2 linked regions of the Runella sp. SP2 genome follow. The protein of the gene in region 1 interacts with the protein of each later gene in a pairwise test. Links are inferred from orthologs where the notes say so. Each region holds a gene or a part of one and is shown on either strand. Other genes may lie near its edges. The genes, in order: sucD and sucC.

Region 1 (3,089 bases):
TTCCTTTTATATACAGGGCTAAAACCTTTTGTTCAAAGTATCGAAAATGCCAAAGCCGAAAGCTAAACAGCTTTGCCAAAACAAACAACCATGGCCGCCAACGCATAGTGATAGACATCCGTAGGATTGAAGGGGAGGTGGTTATTGGCTACTTTGGTCGCCAATCCAATAATCATCACCCCTACCACAATCCAAACTGCTTTTTGGTATTTTTTCATTAGCCCAAAAACCGCGATAAGCATGACCAAAAGCATAGAAAACGCTTGTATCACCGACCCAAACACTTCGTAAGCGGGATCGAGCAACGTCACAAAAATCAACAACCCTACTCCTACCGAGCTTACCACCACCCACTTCGACATGCTTTGACGCATCACCAACGCCCAAATAGCTACTACCACTGCCACTAACCCTACACTTCCTGCCAACGTAGAAAGCGAACGATGCGTAGCCGTCAAATCTTTGACACCCAAATACCTAAAAACACCAGCCGCCGCTGCCAGTGCCGTCGTGACCAAAAAAATGCCCCAAAGGATTCGATTATAAAAAGGTTGCCGAGCAAAAAAGCGAAAAAAAGCAACAATACACACAAGCGCTAAAACGGCGTCGGAAATGGCATTGGAAAGATGTAGCATGAAAAAAATAAGTTTAGGCTAGGTTCAAAAACCGTTTAATACAAGGTTCTGACGTAAAAAAACTACCCAAAATCCCTGTCTCAAGGGCTTTAACAAGGTAGGGGATATTCTCCATTTTCGTCGCTAATTGGAGCGTTTTTTTTTGAATTTAAAATTTTTCTTGACGAATAACTTTTGTACTTTCTTCATTTAAACCTACTTTTACTGGAAAATTTTAGACTTCTGTCTTGAATAAAATAAAGTTAACATCTTGAATCACGCAATTTTACACTAACCACCAATGAGCGTATTAGTCAATAAAAATTCCAAGATAATTGTACAGGGATTTACAGGTTCGGAAGGAACCTTCCATGCTCAACAAATGATTGAGTACGGTACGAATGTTGTCGGAGGCGTTACTCCAGGTAAAGGAGGACAATCTCACCTTGAGCGCCCAGTGTTCAACACGGTCGCTGATGCTGTTGCAACAACCGGCGCTGATGTCTCAATTATTTTCGTTCCACCTGCATTTGCAGGCGACGCTATCATGGAAGCGGCTGATGCGGGTATCAAGGTGATTGTTTGTATTACCGAAGGTATTCCTACCAAAGACATGATGATGGCCAAAGAGTACATCCGTACCAAAGAATGCCGTCTTATCGGACCTAACTGCCCAGGTGTTATGACTGCCGACGAATGTAAAGTAGGTATCATGCCTGGTTTTATCTTCAAAAAAGGGACGATTGGTATTGTGTCTAAGTCAGGTACGTTGACTTACGAAGCCGTTGATCAGTTGAGCCGTGTGGGCCTTGGCCAAACCACTGCCATCGGTATTGGTGGTGACCCAATCATTGGTACAACGACCAAAGAAGCGGTTGAACTACTTATGAATGATCCTGAAACAGAAGGTATCGTCATGATCGGTGAAATCGGTGGAAGCATGGAAGCTGACGCAGCTCATTGGATCAAAGAAAACGGAACAAAACCTGTCGTTGGTTTCATCGCAGGCCAAACGGCTCCCAAAGGTCGTCGTATGGGTCACGCGGGTGCCATCATCGGTGGAGCAGACGATACCGCCGAAGCAAAAATGCGTATCATGCGTGAGTGTGGTATCCACGTAGTAGAATCTCCTGCACTTCTTGGCGAAACGATGTTGAAAGCATTGGGCAAAGCCTAATAAATACCGTCAAAATGTATAATTTTGCAGGCAATTATCGCAAACGATAGTTGCCTGTTTTTTTATTGTCTGATTATATCATCGACAAAAGCCGCCCAAACACGTTGATTTTTTTAACACATAGTACTTCCAACTATTCAAGCTTAGGAATATTTTCTTCCTTGGTCAAATCGCGTGTTTTTTACCCAAAACGCTGCTTTTTTCTGCTTTTTATTCTTTTTTCATTGACTGCTAAGGCCGAGGTAGGCCCCAACAAGCAGTACTTTTTGGTCAAAGACTTGACTCAAGATTGGCTAGTGTATGACCAACGCGAAAAAGAATACGTTCCTTACGTAGCCGAGCAGCACAATACCCAACTTTCCATCAATACCATTGTTGACATTGAAAGTAATCGGCATTATGAATTATTAATATATGTCGATAAAAACAATTATTTGTTTTTGAATAGCTCCTTGAAACAAAACCTAAAGGGCGGGCAATGGTACGTAATGAGCATTGACAGTTTGTACAAAGTATATCGCCGTCCGCAGTTAATGCTTACACTTTACGGCACACCAGGGCAAGTTGGCAAGACGATACTCATTGGCCATAAAAAAGCTGCTATCGAAAAACTCATCACCATTGAAGAAGAGTCTTTCTTAAATCTTCTTCCCAAAGAAAACGACCGTATTTCCAACTTTTTTATTCTTGGAATGTTGTTTTTGCTCTCCTTTGCGGCCTTTCTTTTCAACGGTTATCCGCGCGCCTTCGAACGGCTTTATAGTCTCCCCGATTTGTTTCAGGTAGATGTCCGTGACGAATCGTTTTTAATCAACAAGCCTTTTAGTCGGGTCAACTTACTGTTTGTCGTATTATTGTGTTTGGAACTTGGTTATCTATACATTTTTACCCAAGACAAACAATATAATTTATTCTCTTCCAAAGAACTCATTCTCTCTGGTCAATCGCTTTTTGATACTTGGGTTGATTACGTCAAAGTCATCTTTATTTGCTTGGGCTTACTGTTTGCAAAATACGCGGGTCTGTACATCCTTGGCTCTTTATACAATTTAGAAGGAGTGGCTAACATCCATTTTTTCAAAATCTTGCAATCCTCCCTGTTGTTTTACAGCAGCCTCCTTCTTTTGGCAGCTTTAACGTCATTTTATGTTGCTGATTGGACTCTTTTAGTACGTTCTATGCTGCTTATACCAGGTGTAATTTTCTACGTTTTGAGGATAATTCTCATCTTCTTTACAATTAGCAGGAGCACAACTGTTAAAAGTTTATATTTAATTTCGTACCTTTGCATCGTCGAA
Region 2 (3,192 bases), 1.2 Mb from region 1 along the record:
GCTTCGAGGGTGTCGGGTAAATCAATGTGAATCACCGAACGCACGTCGGGTTTGTCGATACCCATGCCAAAAGCATTGGTGGCGACCATCACCCGCGAACGGTTACGAATCCAAGCTTCTTGCTTTTCGCTGCGTTGTTTATTGGGAACACCCGCATGGTAGAAATCAGCCCGAATGCCGTTCCGATTGAGCCAATCGGCAACCTCTTTGGTACGACGACGATTACGAACATAAATGATAGAACTTCCCTGTACGTTTTGTAAAATACGGAGCAGCCGAGCGTCTTTGTTTTCTTCAAAAAAGGCTGAATAGGAAAGGTTTGCCCGCGCAAAGGTCGATTGGAAAACGGCAGGCTCACGCATTTCCAACTTCTCACAAATGTCTTTCTTTACGGGGTCGGTGGCGGAAGCCGTCAGGGCAATCAGGGGAACCGTAGGAATCAACTGACGAAAAGCCGCAATTTGTAAATAGGCTGGGCGAAAATCATATCCCCATTGTGAAATACAGTGTGCCTCGTCGATGGCCAAAAGCGAAATTTTCATTTGCTTGACACGCGTCAAAAAAATATCGGTTCGGAGGCGTTCGGGCGAAACGTACAAAAATTTGGTCGTTCCGTGAATGCAGTTGTCGAGCACAATGTCGATTTCGTGCCAATTCATCCCCGAATAAATGGCCGCAGCCATGATACGCCGCCGTTTGAGTTGCTCTACTTGATCTTTCATGAGGGCAATCAACGGCGTAACGACAATACAAACACCCTCTTTGGCCAATGCAGGAACTTGAAAACACACCGACTTTCCCCCGCCCGTGGGGAGTAATGCGAGCGTATCTCGCCCCGACAAAATACTTTGTATAATATCTTCTTGTAGCGGACGAAACGAATCGTAATTCCAGTACTGTTTTAAAATATCGTAAATCATACTTCCCAAACGCCAATCGAAACGCAAAGGTAACAGTTGGGGTGGAAAAACGTCTTTCTCCCAAAAAAACAAGGCGCGACATTTGTCGCGCCTTGCCATGTGAATACAATATGGGGTTTTCTTATAGACCCAACGACTTCAAAACTTCAGTCACTTTCGCGGCTGCTTCTTTGAACTCAATGGCTGAAAAAACTTGCAAACCTGATTCGTTGATGATGCGGGCACCTTCTTCAGCATTGGTTCCTTGCAAACGGACGATGATAGGTACTGGAATGTTTCCGATGGCTTTGTAAGCTTCAACTACCCCTGTTGCTACACGGTCGCAACGAACGATACCACCAAAGATGTTGATCAAGATAGCTTTTACGTTCGGGTCTTTCAAGATAATACGAAAACCAGCTTCAACCGTTTTTGCGTTAGCGCCACCACCAACGTCCAAGAAGTTGGCAGGTTCACCACCTGATAATTTGATAAGGTCCATGGTAGCCATTGCCAAACCAGCACCGTTTACCATACAACCTACGTTTCCGTCAAGTTTTACATAGTTAAGGTTGCTTTCGCCAGCTTCAACTTCCAACGGGTCTTCTTCGTTTGTGTCACGCATGTCGGCTAGGTCGGCGTGGCGGATGAGCGCGTTGTCATCAAGGTTTACTTTGGCGTCAACGGCTAAGATTTTATCGTCAGAAGTTTTCAACACAGGGTTGATTTCAAACATGGCCGCATCCGATTCGATGTACGCACTGTAAAGCGCCGAAACAAATTTTACCATTTCTTTGAAAGCATTGCCAGTAAGGCCAAACGCAAACGCGATTTTGCGGGCTTGGAAACCTTGCAAACCTACGCGAGGATCTACCCACTCTTTGATGATTTTTTCAGGAGAGTGTTCGGCAACTTCTTCGATGTCCATACCACCTTCGGTACTTGCCATGATAACAGGGCAACCTTTGGCACGGTCAAGAAGAATTGACATGTAAAATTCTTTAGGCTCCGAAGCTCCAGGGTAGTAAGCGTCTTCTGCCAAGAAAATCTTGTTTACTTTTTTCCCTTCTGGGCCTGTCTGGTGCGTCACCAACACGTGTCCGAGGAGGTTAGTAGCTGTTTCACGAGCTTGGTCAGGTGATTTTACCACTTGAACGCCGCGTTGTTCGCTACCAACAATTTGACCCTTTCCGCGTCCACCTGCGTGGATTTGAGATTTGATAACGACAAACTTAGAATTTGTACGTTCTGCGATAGTGCGGTAGGCTTCTACTGCGCGTTCTGGGGTATCAACCACGATGCCGTCTTGGACTCTGACACCGTATTTTTTGAGTATTTCTTTTCCTTGGTACTCGTGGATGTTCATACTATTATTAGGTGAGTGTTTGTTTTTTATTAGTTTGGCCGTGCCAAATTACACAAAAGTTTTAACTTGATTATTGAATTTCGGCATATAATTCAACGTTATTTGTGAAACTAACCCTCAATGTCTTGCTAAAACGTCTCCTTTATAAATTCTGGAAATACCGCTTTATGGTATCTGAGCCCCCAATTATTACCATGCAGGGGCTCTATCCGCTACTTTTGCTCTTGTTGTTGAGTATGGTGGCTTTGACATACCACATGGTCAGAATTCAGTTCAAAGAAGCAGTTGATTTTTCAATGGATTGGAATTTATTTTTGAGCTGGATTCCGCTAATCGTCGCTTTTATCGTTGACATCACTGTCAAACGTTTTCATAAATGGTACGTATGGGTGGGTCTTTGGAGTGTGGTCTGGTTGTTGTTTTTTCCCAATGCCCCTTACATGATTACTGATTTGGTACATTTGTCGGTGGATATGGGGAGCGACCTTACTTGGCATGATATGATTATGCTTTTTTTCTATGCCGAAGTGAGCTTATTCAACGGGCTTGTCTCCGTGTATTGGATGCACCGAAGCTGGCAAAAAACCTATTCCAAAGCCATTGGAAACCTTTTGCTGCTCGTAAGCCTTCCTTTGGCAGGTTTTGGAATTTATTTAGGAAGAATTCGTCGGTGGAACAGTTGGGACATCCTGCATAATCCACAAGAACTGTTCAATGCCATTTGGCAAAGCCTTACCGACCGAACGGCGCTTATACTCAGCCTTGAGATTGGGGTATTGCTCGGAATGCTCTATTTGGTACTTTGGGCCTTGCTTCGTTTTAGAATTCGTCATATTAATGATGAGTAGCACAACATCCCGAAAGCTCTACAACATCCCGAAAGCTCCAAGCTTTCGGGATGTTAGGAACTTACTTAGTGCAAAACCT

The links.
Region 2: the proteins of sucD (region 1) and sucC interact in binary tests that used the Escherichia coli proteins (3 or more experiments, as listed by UniProt). The link is inferred for Runella sp. SP2 from one-to-one orthologs.

Annotation. Positions count from the first base shown.
Region 1 is NZ_CP031030.1:3,928,217-3,931,305, forward strand. Bases 98-2,853 are described here. They hold sucD (succinate--CoA ligase subunit alpha), read left to right. Parts: upstream 98-915; coding sequence 916-1,791; downstream 1,792-2,853. Other genes in these bases: DTQ70_RS15685 (DUF6962 family protein), read right to left, coding at 98-635; DTQ70_RS15695 (DUF4271 domain-containing protein), read left to right, coding at 2,016-2,853. Also shown: DTQ70_RS15680 (MFS transporter), read left to right, coding at 1-66; more of DTQ70_RS15685, read right to left, coding at 63-97; more of DTQ70_RS15695, read left to right, coding at 2,854-3,089. UniProt on the Escherichia coli protein: Succinyl-CoA synthetase functions in the citric acid cycle (TCA), coupling the hydrolysis of succinyl-CoA to the synthesis of either ATP or GTP and thus represents the only step of substrate-level phosphorylation in the TCA.
Region 2 is NZ_CP031030.1:2,736,235-2,739,426, reverse strand. What follows is about bases 154-3,012. They hold sucC (ADP-forming succinate--CoA ligase subunit beta), read right to left. Parts: upstream 2,266-3,012; coding sequence 1,042-2,265; downstream 154-1,041. Other genes in these bases: DTQ70_RS11500 (DUF1361 domain-containing protein), read left to right, coding at 2,391-3,012; DTQ70_RS11510 (ATP-dependent DNA helicase RecQ), read right to left, coding at 154-920. Outside these bases: more of DTQ70_RS11510, read right to left, coding at 1-153; more of DTQ70_RS11500, read left to right, coding at 3,013-3,113; DTQ70_RS11495 (DeoR/GlpR family DNA-binding transcription regulator), read right to left, coding at 3,179-3,192. UniProt on the Escherichia coli protein: Succinyl-CoA synthetase functions in the citric acid cycle (TCA), coupling the hydrolysis of succinyl-CoA to the synthesis of either ATP or GTP and thus represents the only step of substrate-level phosphorylation in the TCA.